Linked DNA regions of Prochlorococcus marinus str. MIT 1013. The protein of the gene in region 1 interacts with the protein of each later gene in a pairwise test. Links are inferred from orthologs where the notes say so. Each region holds a gene or a part of one and is shown in the gene's direction. Other genes may lie near its edges.

Evidence for each region.
Region 2: the proteins of O5633_RS06520 (region 1) and O5633_RS11425 interact in binary tests that used the Escherichia coli proteins (3 or more experiments, as listed by UniProt). The link is inferred for Prochlorococcus marinus str. MIT 1013 from one-to-one orthologs.

Annotation. Positions count from the first base shown.
Region 1 is NZ_CP114778.1:1,070,004-1,076,475, forward strand. The notes cover bases 442-3,260. They hold O5633_RS06520 (FtsW/RodA/SpoVE family cell cycle protein), read left to right. Parts: upstream 442-1,144; coding sequence 1,145-2,377; downstream 2,378-3,260. Other genes in these bases: O5633_RS06515 (ATP synthase subunit I), read right to left, coding at 442-717; O5633_RS06525 (cytochrome c biogenesis CcdA family protein), read left to right, coding at 2,397-3,137; O5633_RS06530 (cytochrome c biogenesis protein ResB), read left to right, coding at 3,143-3,260. Outside these bases: atpB (F0F1 ATP synthase subunit A), read right to left, coding at 1-221; more of O5633_RS06515, read right to left, coding at 298-441; more of O5633_RS06530, read left to right, coding at 3,261-4,423; queF (preQ(1) synthase), read right to left, coding at 4,412-4,831; O5633_RS06540 (hypothetical protein), read left to right, coding at 5,011-5,238; O5633_RS06545 (P-II family nitrogen regulator), read left to right, coding at 5,279-5,617; O5633_RS06550 (TlyA family RNA methyltransferase), read right to left, coding at 5,614-6,414.
Region 2 is NZ_CP114778.1:1,995,089-2,008,276, forward strand. The notes cover bases 8,726-11,664. They hold O5633_RS11425 (peptidoglycan D,D-transpeptidase FtsI family protein), read left to right. Parts: upstream 8,726-9,266; coding sequence 9,267-11,063; downstream 11,064-11,664. Other genes in these bases: O5633_RS11420 (hypothetical protein), read left to right, coding at 8,848-9,258; O5633_RS11430 (transaldolase), read left to right, coding at 11,156-11,664. Also shown: photosystem II protein Psb27, read right to left, coding at 1-149; O5633_RS11375 (proline--tRNA ligase), read right to left, coding at 198-1,988; O5633_RS11380 (resolvase), read left to right, coding at 2,162-2,626; O5633_RS11385 (hypothetical protein), read left to right, coding at 2,730-2,981; O5633_RS11390 (inorganic diphosphatase), read left to right, coding at 2,968-3,495; O5633_RS11395 (Spx/MgsR family RNA polymerase-binding regulatory protein), read left to right, coding at 3,549-3,896; lepB (signal peptidase I), read left to right, coding at 3,979-4,671; O5633_RS11405 (dihydroorotase), read right to left, coding at 4,646-5,920; O5633_RS11410 (histidine phosphatase family protein), read right to left, coding at 5,925-7,253; O5633_RS11415 (CPBP family intramembrane glutamic endopeptidase), read left to right, coding at 7,363-8,709; more of O5633_RS11430, read left to right, coding at 11,665-12,154; O5633_RS11435 (NAD(P)/FAD-dependent oxidoreductase), read right to left, coding at 12,143-13,188. UniProt on the Escherichia coli protein: Essential cell division protein that catalyzes cross-linking of the peptidoglycan cell wall at the division septum. Required for localization of FtsN.

The DNA of each region.
Region 1 (6,472 bases):
TCACGTATGTAATCCCAAAGAAATTCCAAAAGGTTCTGAACACCCTTTGGATCACGTTCCATTTTTTTAGTACCAATGACAACTAAGGCAAGCAAAGCGCCTATTAGAAGCCATGAAGTCATAAAGACTTGGCCGTGAATTCTAAAATTTCCAATTTGCCAATAGAGATGTTGACCCACCTCTAACTCAGCCAAAGGAAAAACAAATGGCAAAAAACCCATTTATCTGGAAGTTAGGTTGCGTAGAAAATAAAAGCCAAACAAACAAAACTTAAAAATTAGATTTCTAAATAAGCCTTTACGGCATAGACAGAAATTGAATAATTAACGCTGGTTTATAAAGCAAAAATCCTAATAAAGCCGGAATCAAATCAATTTGATGAAATCTAGAAGACACCAAAACCAAAAGGACCGGAACTAACAACTGGACTTTACCGACAATTTTTGATGAAGTACCTAATCTTCCAACTCCGCGAGCAAGCAAGCGAAAATAAAAAATCCCTGATAAAGCACCAATAAAAAGGCTTGCACTAGCATTGATTCCCCAAAAGAAACCCGCTATGCCAACAGAAAAAATAGTCAATAAAAATGCCAGACGGAATACTCGAAATTGCAGTTCAAGGTATTCGTCTGATTTGACTCCGGAAGATGAATCCGCCGAATCAATATCCAGAAGAGGATCAAGACTTGAGCAATTTTCAACAATCTCAGATGTCACAAAAATTCCTCATATTGGAGATCCTTAGTGCTATTGAGAAGTTGTTTTGCAAACAAGACACCTAAGCTCTCTGCAAAGGCCCGGGGAATCTATCACGAGACTTGCATCAAAACAAAAAAAATTTTTTTTAGTAAATTTATAAAGTTTGTAAATTTACTAATAAGTTAAAAATATTTTAAGAAAAATTTTATCTCTCAAAAACAAATCAATAGATAATGTTTTCAAAAATTTAATGGTAATAATATACAATTAAATAATTAATAATAGATCTATTTTTTAATTTCTACCGAAAACTAACAACTAAATTTAACTTATAAATAAAGTTCTTGGATTTTGTTCAAATCAATAAAAAAGTAAATTCATTAATTTCAAAAGACTTGGCAAATTGGCAATTAGGAGGCTCAATGGAATATAAGCAAAAGATTCTTTGAATAATATTTCTAACAAAAAATTTCCAACTATGCACCATGGGAAAAATGATCAGGAATCAAAAAATTACTTGAGTAATTTAATAAACAACAAGGTACTTCCATTGCCTTGGCCTTTTTGGCCCAAAGAAGGACGTTTGATAATTGGATTAATTGCATTTTGGAGCATATCAGGGATTTTCATACTTGGATCAGCTAGTTGGTGGGTAGCCACAAGAGAAATGGGTGAAGGTGCTTATTACATAAAAAGACAAATCATATGGATGATTGCTAGTTGGAGCATTTTCTACTTCGCAATAAAAATCAATCTAAAAAGCTGGCTAAAACTCTCAGGGCCATGCCTTTTACTAGGCATGGCCCTGATTGCCTCAACAAGCTTTTTCGGCAGCACTGTTAATGGGTCTACTAGATGGTTAATTATCGGTCCAATCCAAGTTCAACCATCGGAGTTAATCAAACCTTTTATTATTCTCCAAAGTGCAAAGCTTTTTGGTCAATGGGAAAGAATAAATTCAGAAAAAAAACTTTTTTGGTTAACTATTTTTGCATCCATTATTTTATTAATTATAAAACAGCCAAATTTAAGCACCGCTGCATTAACTGGAATATTACTTTGGATGATTGCCTTAGCCGCTGGCATTAATTTCCGCTATCTATTTAATACTGCTTTAACAGGCTTAAGTGTTGGTTCAATAAGTATTTTTTTTAATGCTTATCAACAAAGTCGCGTTTTGTCATTTATTAATCCATGGAAAGATCCACAAGAAAGTGGATATCAATTAATTCAAAGTCTTTATGCTATTGGTTCGGGTGGTCTATTTGGAGAAGGCTATGGTCTTTCAATGCAAAAACTACAATACCTACCATACAGAAGTACTGATTTTATATTTGCTGTTTTTGCTGAAGAATTTGGTTTCTTTGGATCTATTTTACTTTTATCATTTCTACTTGTAGTTGCATATTTAACTCTTAAAATATCTCTTAATTGTAGAAATAATTATTCAAAGCTAATTGCTATTGGATCAGGTACTATTCTTGTTGGACAATCAATTATGCACATAGCAGTCTCGTCAGGGGCAATGCCTACAACTGGTCTACCTTTTCCTTTGATTAGTTACGGAGGAAACTCATTAATTTCAAGCTTACTAATAGCTGCCTTGCTGGTCAGATCCTCTATTGAATCTTCAGATTTATTAGTTAAAAATCCCTCCAAAAGACTTCTGACTAGATAATCTAGAGCTAGGACATAGAATGGTAAATCTATTTTTGAACATTTCTTCTATAAGTTTAATTTTCTCTGATTTGACTCGTAATGGCGAGCAATTAATTAATAATGGGTTAAACAACCCAAGTCCCCTTGCACTTCTGATAGTTTTCATAGGAGGGCTTTTGACTAGTTTAGGTCCCTGTTCATTGTCACTTTTACCAATAACAGTTGCATATTTAGCTGGATTTGAAAACGACCAAACCCCTTTACAAAAAACTATTAGTTTCTGCAGCGGTATAGTCATATCACTTGTGGTATTAGGAATTCTAAGCGGGTTTGTGGGCAAAGTTTATGGGCAATTGCCAGGCTTTTTCTCAATATTTATAAGTTTTCTAGCAATAATTATGGGTCTTAATCTGCTTGGATTGTTCAAATTCTCACTTCCATCTGGTCCTGACCCTGAAATTTGGACAAATCAAGTTCCTCCTTCATTAGCACCAGTTTCAGCAGGTTTGGCTTTTGGATTAGCCTCCTCACCTTGCACAACTCCTGTTCTTGCCGTTCTTCTCGCCTGGGTTGCCAAACAAGGAAACCCTCTAAGTGGGACAATTTTTCTTGGAAGCTTTGCGATTGGACAAATTGTTCCTTTATTTGTTGCAGGCAGTTTTGCCGCAACTATTCCGAAATTATTATCATTAAGACCTATAGGGAAGTGGGTTCCACCAATTAGTGGAGTTATTTTGTTAACCGTAGGTCTTATGAGCCTTCTTTCTATTTGGATATAAAATAGATGAAAAATATTAGCCAAGTTTTAAATTGGCTTTCTAGCTTAAAGATTGCGATATTACTTTTATTATTGATAGCTATGTCATGCGCAGTTGGGACTTTAATTCCACAACAAGAATCAGATCAATTCTATTATGATAACTTTGATAAAAATCCTTTTTTAGGAATAATAAATGGAAATATATTACTACTGCTTGAGTTCAATCATATTTATACAAGTTTTTGGTTTTTATTGCTACTCAGTTGGCTTGGTTTGGCTCTTGCAGTTTGTAGTTTAAGACGACAATTACCGATACTTAAATCAGCATTAAGTTGGATCGATTATAAATCGCCTCGTCAAATAGCAAAACTTTCTATATCTCAAACAATTCAAACAGATAGTCCTTCGAAAAACTTAGAAAAACTTACACTTAATTTGAAGAAGACAGGCTGGAATATTAGAGAAACAGATGGAAGGATAGCGGCCAGACAAGGAGTCATCGGTAGACTAGGACCTATATTAATTCATCTCGGTATGATCCTATTAATGATAGGTGCTACATACGGATCATTAAATGGGATCACCATAGAAAAATTCTTAGCCCCTGGAAGATCAATAGATTTATTAAACAATAATGAAGAGAAAGGATTAACTATTAAATTGGAAAAGTTCCAAATAGAAAGAGACCCTCAAGGAAGAGCAGAGCAATATAGATCGATAGTAAAAATTATTGAGCCAGATGGCTATAATGAAGAAAAAGAGATTAGTGTTAATTATCCATTAAGGTACAAAGGTTTAACATTATATCAAGCCGACTGGTCATTAGCTGCAATTACTATTCAGATTAAAAATAGTCCAAAGTTACAAATCCCGTTAAAAGCTATTCCTGATCTAGGTGAACAAGTTTATGGGACAATAATACCTACAAAAAAAGATGGGAATGATCCAATCTTATTAACGGTAGAGAGTGAACTAGGACCAGTAAAAATTTATGATAGTGATGGCACAATATTGACTGCCTTAGGTAGAAATAAGGAAGCAGAAGTAAAAGATACACTAATAAAGATAATAAATATCATTCCAAGTAGTGGATTGCTTTTAAAGCGAGATCCTGGAGTACCTCTTGTATATACAAGTTTTGCTATAATACTTTTAGGAGGTTCATTAAGTATAATCTCCACTAAAAAAATATGGGTATTACATGAAAAAGAAAAATCGCTGATTTATATTGGTGGTTTAAGTAATAGAAATCTTTCTGGTCTTTCAAAAGAATTGCCTAAATTGGTTAGTTTCTTAGTCAATTAGCTCTAGATTATTTCTTTTCCCATGACAAACTCTGATAATAGTATGAATATTTCCTCTAGGGTTAAAGTCTGCTTCTAATTGCATCCACTTAGGATCAGAAACTTCAACTAAATCATCTATTATTTTATTTGTAACTTCTTCATGAGAAACTTTCTTTTCCCGAAAGCTATTGAAATAAAGTTTAATTGCTTTTAGTTCTATTACCTTTGTATTTGGTTGATATATTATCCTTAAATTCGCAAAATCTGGATAACCTGAAAAAGGACATTTACATGTAAATTCAGGGAAATCTATTGAAATCTCATAGTCTCTATCATTGTTAGGATTTGGGAAGCAAATCAAGCTACCGGAGGCTATTTCCCTTTCCCCATACAGAATTTCGCTTTTAGTCTGCTTTTCTCGCTTAATCACATTTACCTAGCGTTTAAATTACACACTACATAAAAAGCTTGTTTGAAAAATTTAAATACCAATAAATTCTTCTTATCAAAACGCAGCCAAATCATGTCAAAAAGCTAGTTTGTATCATCAAGCACAAAACCAATCCCTGTTGTACCCCCTAATAGAAATATAAATAAGGGATTTATATGGACATCAGTCTTTCAGATAAACTCAAAGGTACTCAAATAGAACCGAATAGTGTTCATGGAATCCTTTGGCTGCAAACTCATTTTGAATCCGAATATTGGGAATCAATCAGTAATGGTTTAGCAATAATTCCTACCAAAGATGCACAAATGCTTGCTGAAGACGCAACAAATGCTGGAATAAATGTAAATTTCATAAAATCTCTAAGTCAAATAGACAAAATCTGATCAAAAACTATCTAAAGTCCTAATAGTTACTAAAAGTGATATGAAAAAGATAGAAGCAATAATTCGTCCTTTTAAATTGGAGGATGTAAAAATTGCATTAGTTAATGCAGGCATAGTTGGTATGACAGTAAGCGAAGTAAGAGGATTTGGCCGACAAAAAGGACAAGTCGAGAGATACCGGGGTTCGGAGTTCACCGTTGAATTTCTTCAAAAACTTAAAATCGAAGTGGTCGTACCAGATGAAAAAACTGAAATTGTTTTAAAAGCCATTGCTGATGCAGCCAAAACTGGTGAGATTGGCGATGGAAAGATATTCATTACTCCAATTGATTCTGTAGTTCGAATTAGAACAGGCGATAGAAACGAAACCGCTCTTTAAACATTCAAAAAATTTGTCAATTTTTCGATTTCAATATTTCCATTTACTTCATCACCCATCCAAAGAAGATATTCTTGATTACCTGCAGGTCCCTTTAAAGGAGATGCAATTAGTCCTTTGGGGTACCATCCATATTTTTTAGATTCCATAACCACACCCTCTATAGCTTCAATATGAAGTGAATGGTCACGAACAACACCACCCTTACCAACTTTTTCTTTACCAACCTCAAATTGAGGTTTCACTAAAACGAGTAATTCTGATCGCTTATGTTGAAGAAGAGATTTAATACTAGGCAAAACAATTCTAAGAGAGATAAAAGATAAGTCTGCAACTGCGAAGTCTGGTCTTGCGTCTCCATCATTAAATAATTTTTCAGGAGTTAAATATCGAATATTAGTTCGTTCAAAAAGAACCACTCTTGGATCATTTCTAATACTCCATGCAGTCTGTCCATAACCAACATCAACTCCATAAACCTTTGCTGCTCCTAACTGCAAAAGACAATCTGTAAAACCACCTGTTGAAATGCCAGCATCTAAACAAACTCGATTCTTAATATCGAGAGGAAATTGATTAAACGCTTCAGCCAACTTTTCACCTCCCCTAGATACATACTTCAAAGGCTCCGTAACTTTTATCTCAAGATCTTTTAAAACTTCTTGGCCAGGCTTATCAAGGATTTGCCCGTTGAGCGTTTTAACTTTGCCAGCTCTGATAAGCCTCTGTGCCTCTTGACGTGATTGAACCAACCCTTTAGTCAGCAAGTGAAGATCTAATCGCGATTTTTTAGTCATTTGTTTACAAAAACAAACAGGAAACGGAACAAAAACCGCAGAACTCGTGATAATCCTC
Region 2 (13,188 bases), 930 kb from region 1 along the record:
ATAGTGTCTTTTGCAAAATCCCCAGTCATTAATGTTTTAGCTGCATTCGCTTCTGAAGCAAATTGAAAGAATGTGAGGCAGAAGCCAAGGCATATCGCCAAAGCTGCCCTCACCAACCTAATGGAGAGGTGATGAAAGGCAGAAATCATTTTTTTTTTTTGCAATTACATCAGACTCTAGAGTCCTTTGGGCTCGATTTATAGTTTTTCAGTATTAAATTCTTCTGAAAGTTTTTTAAAAACTGATGCGAGGTCTAATGACTCTGTAGCTTTTGTCTTTCTATTATGTAATTCAACCAGTCCAGAATTGGCTTCTCTACCAGCAACAATTCTCCAGGGAATGCCAATAAGGTCCGCATCTTTAAACTTTATTCCAGCTCTCTCATCCCTATCGTCAAGAAGTGCATCAATTCCATTTTCTATTAACTTTTGATAGATTTCTTCCGCTAAGTTTCTTTGCTCAGTATTTTTTATATTGGCAATAATAATTATTACTTCAAATGGGGCAATTGATGCTGGCCAAATAATACCTAAATCATCGTGATTTTGTTCTACTGCCGCTTGAGCCAACCTGGAAATACCAATTCCATAACATCCCATCCAGAAGGGATCTTCTAATCCTTTTTCGTTAGTGAAAGTAGCATTTAATGAATTTGAATACTTTGTTCCTAATTGGAATATATGCCCTATTTCTATACCTCTGCATTCTTTAAGCTTTTGTTTCCTATCGTGGATACATCTATCTCCAGGCTTGGCTTTTCTAATGTCACATATAAGTTGATCAGTATTAAGTAATTTCCAATTGTAAGACACTTTATGTTCATCCTTGATATTATTTCCACAAATAAAACCTTTAAGATCTTTTACAGAATTGTCAGAAATTCTTATAAATTTCTTTTCCCATGTGTTTGCTTTCGAGAGTAAATTATCGCCAAGGTCAGGACCTATAAAACCAAATGGTATATCAGCAATACCTTGCTTCTTTATATCTTCATTAGAAATCGCTCTAATATCTAATACATTTTGTTTTAATCTATGAGATATTGTATTTGAAAGCTTAATCTCATTTACCTCTTGATCCCCCCTAATACTAATTAAAATTGGGTATTTTTTATTATCATCACACGTTGCTAGATAAGCTAAAACTTTTATGATTTGGGTCGAATGGAAATTATTATGTTTGCATAATTCCTCTATGGTTTTTTGATTATAGGTTTTGATTATCGAAGGTTTATCGTTCTTTAATAACTTTCCATCTTCAATAATTGAAACTGCTTTTTCTTGATTAGCACCATATTTACCATCAGAACTTATTAGTATTAGGTCTTCTCCAGATTCTGCAGTAACCATAAATTCTTGAGATGCTGCACCTCCAATTGCTCCACTATCTGCATCGACACAAACGAAATCTAGGCCGCACTTGTTAAATATATTTTGATAAGCATCTCTCATTTCTGAATAAGTTGATTTAAGGTCACTTTCATTTGCATGAAATGAGTAACCATCCTTCATAATGAATTCTCTGCTTCTCATCAATCCAAATCTTGGTCTGATTTCATCTCTGAATTTTGTTTGAATTTGGAATATATTTATTGGTAATTGTTTGTAAGAGTGAACTGTTTGCGAAATTATTTGAGTAATCACTTCTTCATGAGTTGGACCTAGCCCTAGCTCTTTACCTTGTCTATCTTTTAGACTAAACATAATACCTTCTCCTTCTGTGTAAGATTTCCATCTTCCACTTTTTTCCCATATTTCTGAAGGTTGCAGTTGAGGGAGAAGTGTTTGAAGACAACCTTTATTTGTTAACTCTTTTTCAACAATTAGGGTTATTTTTTTTAAAACTTTCCAAAGCAATGGCATGTAAGCATAAATACCTCCAGTTAGGCGTCTAATAAAACCTCCTCTTAAAAGTAACTGATGTGAAATTATATCTGCTTCCGCGGGAACGTCTCTTAGAGTGACCAGCATTAGGCGGGAGACGCGCATGATCCTAAGATTTAAACCTCTCTGACATTAGTACTTTTAGTGTTGGCCCAAAAAAGATCTACAAGGAATGTGCGGGAATCATGTTGTTTTTTTAAAGTGTTCATTTGTACATGGTGTTAATTTGATAGATCTGCTAATTTCTGTCACATGTTTTTTAAAAGCTTTCTTTAGCAATGTTAAACGGGTCAGTAAATTCAGGAACAAATGAAAAATCAGAGGTGACTATTGAGAAAGTATTGAATTCAGCTTCCAACTTAAGTGATGCATTATTAACTATTGATGACGTACAGAAAACTTTGAATAGATCTAGAGCTTCTGTTTATAGATATACAAATACTGATACTAGGAATCTTAATCCACCATTTAATCCTAGAAAATTAAATACTGAATTTAGAAGTGATCAGAAAGATCAATTGCTTTTTCATCCCAATGAAGTCGCAAGATTTGCAAAAGATATTCTTAGAATCAAGGAAGTCACAGTTGAAATACTTAATTCTCCATCATCAGAAACTCAAAATATTCTTACCGCAATACTTGAGGAGTTGAGAATTATTAGAAATAAACTTGATGGTAAATCTGATTCGAATCAGAATAGTATTTCTAATCATTTGCAAGACACTGATAGAAAGGCTGCTTAATTATTCTTTAATATAGGATAATATCTATATAGTTTTAATTGAATTAAGTTTTTTAATTGATTTACACAAATTCAATTCACGGTTTATCTATTCCAGAATTTAAATGAATATAGAATCTAAATTAATTAAGAAGCAATCTTCTGAGATTGATCCTGCTTTTTTTAACAAAGAAACTGATCAACAATCTTCTGATGATGAAGATCCTTACAGTTTTAATAGTACTTCCACTTCTTTAATTGGTTTAGCAATAGTATTTGTAATGCTTGGTATACCTTTATTAGCTGTCATTAGTGAAAAGCCAGAAACAACAAAAAGCTTCATACCGACTTCAATAAATCAAAATGGACCTGAGTGATCTCCCTCCTTCACCATCGCCTGGATTAGTAAATCTAGTTGTAGAGATTCCAGCTGGAAGTAGAAATAAATACGAATATTTTAGCTCTGCAGGCATTATGGCTCTTGATAGGGTTTTGCATTCTTCAGTCAGATATCCATTTGATTATGGATTTATTCCAAACACTCTGGCTGAGGATGGAGCGCCGCTTGATGCAATGGTTGTTATGGAAGAACCTACTTTTGCAGGTTGCTTGATTCAGGCAAGACCTATTGGAGTGCTTGATATGCATGACTCAGGTGCATACGATGGCAAACTTTTATGTATACCTACCGCTGATCCAAGACAAAGAGAAATTAATACTATTAAGCAAATAGCACAGAATCAACTGGAGGATGTAGCTGAGTTTTTTAGAACTTACAAGAGCTTGGAGGGGAGGGTGATCGTAATAGATGGATGGAGAGACTATGATGCTGTTGATGAATTATTGAATAGCTGCATAGATGCTTATCAATCTGATATGAGAGGGAAATAATTAATTTAGTTGGATTCCTTTAGGTAAAATGATTGCTGCTAATCTTTAAAAACGTGAAATTATTTAGTTATTCTTCATGTTCAACTTGTCGCAGAGCGATTAAGTGGCTTAAAAACAATGATATTACCTTTGAATTAATTGATATTTTAAATTCCCCTCCGTCTAAGGAAATGCTTATCTCAGCTAGTGAGTTATATGGTGATAGAAAATATCTTTTAAATACCAGTGGAGTCGTATATCGTTCTATCGGTTCAAATGTTGTAAAAGAAATGACTGATAGTGAGTTATTTGAGAAACTTGTTCGGGAACCCAGATTAATAAAGAGACCTTTTCTATATAAGCCGAATAAATTCTTTTTAATTGGGTTTAAAGAGGAAAAGTGGGCAGAAAAATTACTTTGAAATTCACATGAGGACTAATATCGACATAAAATAAGTAGTCCATACAAATAAAGTAAACTATATATTTATTATCAAGAAAACAGTGAAGAGAAATTTTCTAGATTCGATCAAACAACTTAAAAATTATTGGTGGTACTCTTTTTTTGATACGTGGGGACCTATTTCTCTAACTGTTTTGCTGTATTTAGGTGTACGTCATTTTATAGCAGAAGCTAGATATATCCCTTCTGGTTCGATGCTACCAGGATTGAAAGTTAATGATCGACTGATTGTTGAAAAACTTTCTTTGCGCAAAAGAGCTCCTTTTCGTGGGGAAATTGTAGTTTTCAATTCACCATATTCATTTGATAGGAAATTGATCGCTAATAGGCAAAAAAAACTTCCGTCTAATTTTCAATGTTCATTAATAACTTTTCCATTAATTTCTTGGATCCCTACTTTGTCTGATAGGGCTTGTGATGCTTATATCAAACGTGTAATAGCTGTAGGAGGCGATCGTCTCTTGGTTAATGCTAATGGAGCGATTAATTTAAATGGCAAATCGATAAACGAACCATATGTTCAATACTTTTGCCCCAATAAACCAGAATTTAATCTATGCCGACCGATTTCTAGAACTGTTCCTAAAGGGTATGTATTCGTTTTGGGTGATAACCGAGCTAACAGCTGGGATAGTCGTTTTTGGCCAGAAGGAGGGCTCTTACCCGAGAAAGAAATAATTGGCAAAGCAACCTGGCGATTTTGGCCTATTAGTCGTTTTGGTAAGCCTGACTGATAAGTCCACAATCTATCACTTTTCCATAAATTTTATTGTCTTTGATTGGTTGATTAGTTGAGGTAGTAAAATTATTTTCTTCATTAGATTGGACCCATTCTTTTTCAGGATCAAACAGTAACCATCGGTTACTGTTTAAACTTAATTTCTCTTCAGCTTGGTTTAATAGTTTAGATGGACCAAAACTAATTTTTTCCCACAATTTCTCTACTCCCCATCCTGATCTTCTCACTAATTGATCCCAGAGCAAAGGTAAAACTAGGCTATAACAACTAATTCCTTTTTTCCTTTTATTAGCAGGTAGTTTGGTCTCTGAGTCATCTAAAGGACTGGAGTGAACAGATATTGCTGTTAAAACATCTTCCTCTAACCCTTTTATAAGAGAGGCTCTATCTCTCGGGGATCCTAATGAGGGTGTTACGCTCCATCCAATATCAAAAGGAGTAAGACTTGAGTTGTCATTTACTAAATGCCACCATAAAACAGTTGCCATTGGCTGAGAGTATGCATTCTTTAGTATTTCAACACCCTCAGATGTTGAAATATTCATCAACCTTAGAGCTACTTCAGGGTACTGCTTTTGAAGCTCAAGTAATTGGATGAGAGGAAGGATTTCACTTTCAATAGGATCAGGAGGCCAGCCTGCTCTAAGAGTCTCTACACTTTGTCTAGACATCCCATCTGCTTGAAGTATTTTATCTCTTGGTGCGATTAATATAGGGGAATTTTTCATCTCTCCAAGTGAAAAACCTTGCTTTAGAAGCTCTAGAGGTGGTATAAAATCGTCATCACATAAGCCAATAGCTCCATTTTGTAGTAGATGGGCATGCCTTGAAAGGGAAGCTCCCTTCCCGCTCAAACTGAAACCTCCCCATAAATGTATTAAAACCTCACTCTTGATAGTCTTTATAGAAATAATAGGCTCAATTTGATCTCTCCATAATTCACCTCTTGGCAGTATGCCTACTTGGCCATATCCAGCAAATGTTGCTTTTTTAATAAGTGTATAAATATTCTCTTCTTTACAACTAAAGGGAGATTCCAAAAAAGAATGAGGATCAACAAGACACGGTGCTAAAAGCATATTTTTAGCATTTTGGGACTTAATTCTTAAAAGTTCTGCATTTTGAATTGCCTTTTTACCAAATGCTTTTATTACACCATCTTTGATTAAAACAGTCTTTTTCTTTAAGGTAGATCCAGCGCCTTCAAGGATTTGAATATTCTCAAACAAATAACTACTAGTCATTAAATTAAAGAGCTCCAGTAGCTGTAGAGTCGATGATTCCTCCCAAATGAGAGGTGATATTTAGACAAGTTATTTGATCTGGTTGCTCATCGTTTTCTGAGAGATCAATAACTGTAATTCCACCATTCCCTTGCTTTATCATCCAAATTTTTGATGGCATTAACCCTAAAAGATGACAAAGAATTGTTTTGTTAACTGCGTCATGAGCAACAACCAATGCAGTTTCATTGTTTTTAAGATCTTTACAAATCTCTTTCCAACCGGTAATAGATCTGGTGGAGACTTCGTTTATATTTTCTCCCTCTGGCATTTGAACTTTTTCAGGGAAAATCTTCCATGTTTTAAGAAGATCTGGCCAGTCGGCCTCAATTTCAGACTCCAGCTTTCCTTCCCATTTACCGTGACCAATCTCTTTAAGGTTATCTTTTAGAGTAATTTCTATTCCGGAATGTTCGTGTAGAATTATCTGAGCTGTTTCTTTTGGTCTTGAGAGAGAACTGCTAAAAGCTTTTTGTATAAAAACATTTTTTAAAAATTCACTTGCAGCTTTGGCTTGGGCTTTACCATTTTCATTAAGGGGAATATCAATTTGCCCTTGGAACCTCCCCTGCTTATTCCAATTTGTTTCACCATGCCTGACTAAAATAAGTCTTTTTTTACTACTTTTTTTTGGAAGACCATGTTCTAAATGAGAGATATTATTAAGACATTGGATTTGAACTTGTCTATCTTCCCAATTATTAAAAACAATATTTAAAATTGAGATTGAAGTATTGTCTAGCCTAAATCTCCTAAAGCCTTTTGATGGCTCATTAATTAATTTTAATATTAAGCATCTAAGAATTGCATTATGAGCAACTATTAAAATAGTTTTATTAGAATCTGAATTGGCCTTGAACAAAGATTTTAAAAAATTTTCAGCTTGGAATAAGAGTTCTTTAATTGGTTGAAATTTAGTACCGTCTTCTTTTTTGAAGGATAGTTCTTTTGGATCCTTTTCCCAAATAGCAAGGTCATCTGGATAAAGACTTTTTATCTCATTTTTTGTTAAACCACTCCAAGGCCCGAGGTCAACTTCAAGGAGCTCATTCGTGTAGGTTGCTTGAAGTATACTTTTATGTTGATTGATTATAATTTTTGTCGTTTCTGAGGCTCTTTGCAAAGGGGAGCTATAAATTTCATCTATTGGAACAGTAGAGAGTATTTCTCCTGCAGCTTCAGCTTGGGATTGCCCTTCTGTAGTTAATATTGAAAGGTCGTTTCTTCCCTGAATACGACCCTCCTTATTAAAACTACTCAATCCATGACGGACAAAAATTAGACGCAATGTCATTAAATAAAATGTCTTCTAGATAATTATGGTATTAGCCATGGGGGCAATCTAATGTTCTTTAAGTAAAGATAGAAGTCTTTCTCCATGTCAGTCTTCACAAGTTGATTTTATGAGACAAGCCAAAACCGGATGGAAATGGGCTGTGGCTCTATTTTCATTGATTGTAACTTTTTTAATTTGGCGACAAGGTTTGCAAGAAAGCTTTGATCGCCCCTCAGTTGCTCCAAAAATTTCATTGATGCAAACTGAGATGGCAGTGTCAGCTTCATCATCCTTACCTGAAAGAATACAAGATGTGTTTTTAGGTTCAGAACCTCAAAAAAAGCTTTATCAAACTCTTAATAAGATTTCTTTAGAAGAAATTGAGGATAGAGAAAGACTATTATTAGCGGTTCTTGAAGAGTCTGAGAATGAACAGAAGATAATATTGAAGAAAGATTTTCAGGATAAAAACTTTGAAAAGATTAGAAGCTATATATTAGATAGACAAAAAGGTAAGAAATTAAATAAATTTCCTGAATTTAATGAGATTAAATTAGACCCTTTACTTTATCAAGTTTCATGCTCTAGGCTTGGATTTAATGATCAAAAGTGTATTGATCAAAAATATAATTCAATTGTAGCTGCAAGACTTTTAACTTCTCAATTATTACCATTTTTTGCTTCATTGATAGGTTGTATATTGTTGATTAAGTATGCTTTGATTTTTTTAAGAAAGAAATATAATAAATGGCCAGAAATTATTGCTCCTCCTTTATCAATAATAGATATGATTCTTCTGGTTTCGGGTGGTTTTGTTATTATTGGTGAAGTTGTTTTTCCTGCTCTAATAATACCAATAACTGATTTATTATTTGATAATTTATCCTCTCCACTAAAAGAGTCTTTAAGAGTGTTTATCGGCTACTGCTCAATGACCATAGGACCTCTATTGATTGTTCGATATCAATTAAGTGGTCTTGTCCCTTTAGAGGTTGAGGGAGGATGGTTGCAATGGAAAATCAAACCAATTAAAGAAGGAATTTTCAAATCAATAAGTGGTTGGTTAATGATTATGCCTTTAGTGTTGCTTGTTGGGTGGCTAATGAATGAGATTATCGGCGATCAAGGTGGTAGTAATCCTTTGTTGGAACTTGTTTTAAGTAGCGATGAATTTATTCCATTGTTTTTGCTTTTGATTACAACTGTTTTTTTGGCTCCAGTTTTTGAGGAGTTGGTTTTCAGAGGCATTCTTCTGCCTGTATTGGTATCCAAAGTTGGCAGAATCTCTGGAGTCTTATTAAGTGCTTTGATCTTTGCTTTAGCTCATTTAAGTGTAGGAGAATTACCTCCCTTATTCGTTTTAGGTATCGGTCTTGGTTTAATGAGATTGAGTTCAGGCAGGTTATTCCCTTGTGCTTTAATGCATTCTCTTTGGAACGGTGTCACTTTTATTAGCTTATTATTAGTAGCTTGATATTAAATAAATAAAATATCAGCATTCCATCTCTTGCAGTTGCTTGATCAAGGTGTTTGACTGGAATTGCTTTCAGATTTTGATTTGGTTAGTCGTACTCTATATAAAAAAAAAGTAGGACAATTTCAAAAAAAGAAGTTGTCAAATGGGGTACTAAATACTGTTTTTTCATCTAAACAGTTTCAAAGAAAATTTCCAATTCAGGCGGCTCTTCATATCATTTTAAATGGTGCATTATTAGGCATACTCACAACAGTGGCGATAATGTCATCTGTAGCTCTACACTCACAATATTTATGGACTAAGTCTTTTACTAAACTGGAGACAACGAGAGACTTAAATAGAAGGATATTGGAATCAACTTCAATACTTGAAAGTTATCTCTTGAAAAATCAAAAGTTGTATAAAGAATTTGTTCCGACAAAAGCGGAAGATCTGGTATATGTGGACAGACCAAACCAAGAAGAAAATAGTCGGTTAGTTAATAAGACACTTAAACGTAAATTCTTGGAAAGAATATCTTCTTTTCCCATTAAGTCAGGTTATTAATATTTTTTATGAGAAGTATTAATTCTAGAAAGACGAGAAAGTCATTTAAGTTGAAAACTCTTTCGCCTTTAGCGCAGTCAAGATTTAGAATTGTTTTCCTTCTATTATGCTTTGGACTTGGAGGCCTTTTTTTTAGAATAGGTTGGTTGCAATTATTTCAGGCTAATCAATTAAGATCTCTAGCTCGTCAAGTTCAAACAGAACAAAAGACCCCTCTTGGAACACGTAGATCTATCTTGGATAGAAATGGAAAGCTTGTCGCAATAGATGAGAAACGTTTTAAGGTTTGGGCACATCCCAGATATTTTAATTTCCCTGGTGATTCATTGGGGACAGTGCGTAAACCAGTCGAGGTAGCAAAACTTCTTTCCAAACCATTATCTAAAAGTGTTGACGAAATTTTAGACACATTAGGAAATTTTTCTTCAGGGGTAAAACTGGCAGAGGGATTAAGACCTGAGAAGGCTAATAAAATTAAGCAACTTGGAATAAGTGGTATTGATTTGGAGGTGTATCCTCAAAGGCTTTATCCTTATGGATCCCTTTTCGCTAATGTAGTTGGTTTTTTGGATCTGGATAGAAGGCCTCAGGCTGGATTAGAATTAAGTTTAGATAGAGATCTCAAACGTCTTGAGAAAGCCAGCTTAATCAGAAGAGGAGCAGATGGAACACCTTTACCTGTAGGTGTTCAACGTGGTGTCTTTGATGAAGATCAACTAAGTCTTCAACTAACTTTAGATGTAAGGCTTCAAGAAGTAGCCGTTAAAGAAATAAGTAACCAAGTAAAGAAGTGGAATGCAAAAAAAGGTGTGGTAATCGTAATGGATATAGATACAGGAGAACTTCTGGCATTGGCTTCTACACCAACTTATGACCCTAATAAATATTGGGATTATTCTCCATCTCTCTTTAAAGAGTGGTCAGTGCAAGAATTATTTGAACCTGGTTCTACCTTTAAGCCAATTAACTTGGCATTGGCATTGGAGGAAGGGGTTATAACCCCTAATGGAGAAGTGAATGATGATGGTTTAGTGACAGTAGGAGGATGGCCTCTCTCGAATTGGGATCGAAAGCCTAACGGGATATTGACTTTCCCTGAGGTATTACAAGTCTCAAGCAATGTAGGAATGGTTAAAATTATGAATAAATTGAATGCGAGTAATTATTGGCAATGGTTAAGGCGCTTAGGCATAGATGAAATCCCAGAAACTGATCTGCCAGGAGCAGTTTCTGGGCAAATAAAATCAAAGCAGACTTTTGTAAATCAACCGATAGAACCTGCGGTAGCCTCTTTTGGTCAAGGCTTTTCTATTACTCCGCTTAAACTAGCTCAATTGCATGCTTTGATTGCAAATGGTGGCAGACTTGTGACCCCTCACATCACAAAAGGCCTGAAAGGTGATTATGAGTCGTATTTCAATACTCCTTCAGAATCTAAGCAAGTTTTATCTCCTGAGGTTACAAATACTGTTCTTGGATGGATGGAAACAGTTGTGTCCTTTTACGATGAAAGTGGTATTGAGGTAAATGTTCCTGGCTATCGAATTGGCGGGAAAACAGGGACGGCACAAAAATCGCAAGATGGCTTTAACTATAATTCTAAAATTTGCAGTTTTGTTGCAAGTCTTCCTATCGATGATCCCCGCTATGTCGTTTTAGCAGTTATTGATGAGCCTCAAAGACCAAATGCCTATGGATCAACTGTAGCTCTCCCTGTGGCAAAAAAAATTATTGAGACTTTGCTTGTGATAGAAAAAATCCCTCCAAGTATTTCTAAAAAAGAACATTTAGCTATCAAAAGCTAAGAGATGGCTAAATTTTCCCGAAAGTACTGATGAAAGGGTGAAATATATAAAAAATATAGCTAGTCTATTACATATGAAAGAAGTTTTTAATTATGGAATCCCTTCTTAATCAGTTATCTACAATGACTGTGGTAGTTGCTGATACTGGTGATCTTGAAGCGATCAAAAAATTTCATCCCAGAGACGCTACAACAAATCCTTCTTTAATTCTGGCGGCCGCACAAATACCTGCTTATCAAAGTTTGATTGACCAAGCACTTACTACTTCAAGAGAAATGTTAGGAGCCAGTGCCTCCAATACTAATGTTGTAAAGGAAGCTATGGATGAACTTTGTGTTGTCTTCGGTAAAGAGATTTTGAAATTAATTCCAGGCCGTGTTTCAACAGAGGTTGACGCAAGACTAAGTTTTGATACTGATGCCACTGTTGCAAAAGCAAGGAAAATAATTGCTAAATATAATCAGGATGGAATTTCTAATGATCGGGTTTTAATAAAAATCGCTTCTACTTGGGAGGGGATAAAAGCCGCTGAGGTATTAGAAAAAGAGAATATTCATTGCAACCTAACTTTATTGTTTAATTTTTATCAAGCAGTTGCTTGTGCTGAGGCAGGTGTAACGCTTATTTCACCTTTTGTTGGAAGGATTTTAGATTGGTATAAATCTGCTACAGGAAGAGATTCTTATCCAGCGACTGAAGATCCTGGGGTCGTTTCTGTTACTAAAATATTTAATTACTTCAAGTCAAATGGTTATAAAACAGAGGTCATGGGAGCAAGTTTTAGAAATATAGATGAAATAACCGAGCTTGCAGGATGTGATTTATTAACGATTTCTCCTAAATTACTTCAGCAACTTAATGAAACATATTCGGACTTGCCAATAAAGTTAAATGCACAAAAACCTTTAGTTATTGAAGAGACAATTCATTTAGATCAGACATCTTTTGAACTAATGATGGCTGGAGATAAAATGGCTACGGAAAAACTTGATGAAGGAATTAGCGGTTTTAGTAAAGCAATTGATAAATTAGAAAATCAACTGAACGAAAGACTAGAGTTGATTGAAGGAGGTCTTGCCCTAACTCTTTGAGCTTGAATTTTGAAAGAGTAATCTCTTGATTACTCTTTTTGCGATGTCTTCATAACTCATCTCACCTGAGAGGATTTGTGCAATTCTTTTCGGGGCAGTAGGTCTTTTTACGCCTAATTGGTATCCAACTTTAGGGAAACGATAAAAAACTTGAGAAATTCTTTTACCCCAAGCCATCGAATTCCCCCAATTTCTTTGTATTGTTTTTGTATATGCATCTAAACAATTGACTTCTCCATCCAGCCAATAACTAAGGTTTTTTGCAGCTTCAAATCCACTCATTAAAGCGGGCCTTAATCCTTCTGCTAAAAAGGGATCAGATAATGAGGCGGCATCTCCAACTAAAAGAATTCCTTCTCTGTTTAATTTACAGTGGCCATTCCATACTTTTAATTTTTTTTCATGACCAATTACTTCAGAAGGATCAAAACCTAAATCAGGAAGAAAGGATTTAAGTATTTCATTAACTGGCATTGAATTTTTATTATCTAGAAAAGTTCCTATCCCAATATTTACTTCATTGTTTAATGGAAAGGCCCATGCAAAACCATTCTTTACCAAGCCAAATTCGAATCTAGCCGTTTCACTCCTTAAACTTCCCTTCCTTTTAATTCTTCCTGAGAAAGTCGATGCAAATTTTTGTTGATTTGGTCCTAAACCAAAAAATTTAGGCCATGGTGATTGAGATCCATCAGCAATAACAACTGCTTTTGCTTCTACTTGTCTCCCATCAAGAGCGGTAATTTGCCATATATTAGATCTTTTTTTTACATCGACTACATTAAAAGTAGTCAATAAATTACAACCAGAATTTAGTGCTTGATCTAATAGGAATGAATCAAGCTTTTCACGTTTGACTATCCAAAAAGGAGAAGACCCAGAAAGCTCAGCGACCACTTTGTCGGTATTGCACCAACTAAACTCTACAGATGTTATTACTTCATCAACTATTGGTAGAAGTTCAAAAGGAAACCAATTTTGCACTGCAGCAGACATCCCACCACCGCAGATTCTTTCTTGAGAGGGAATGTTTT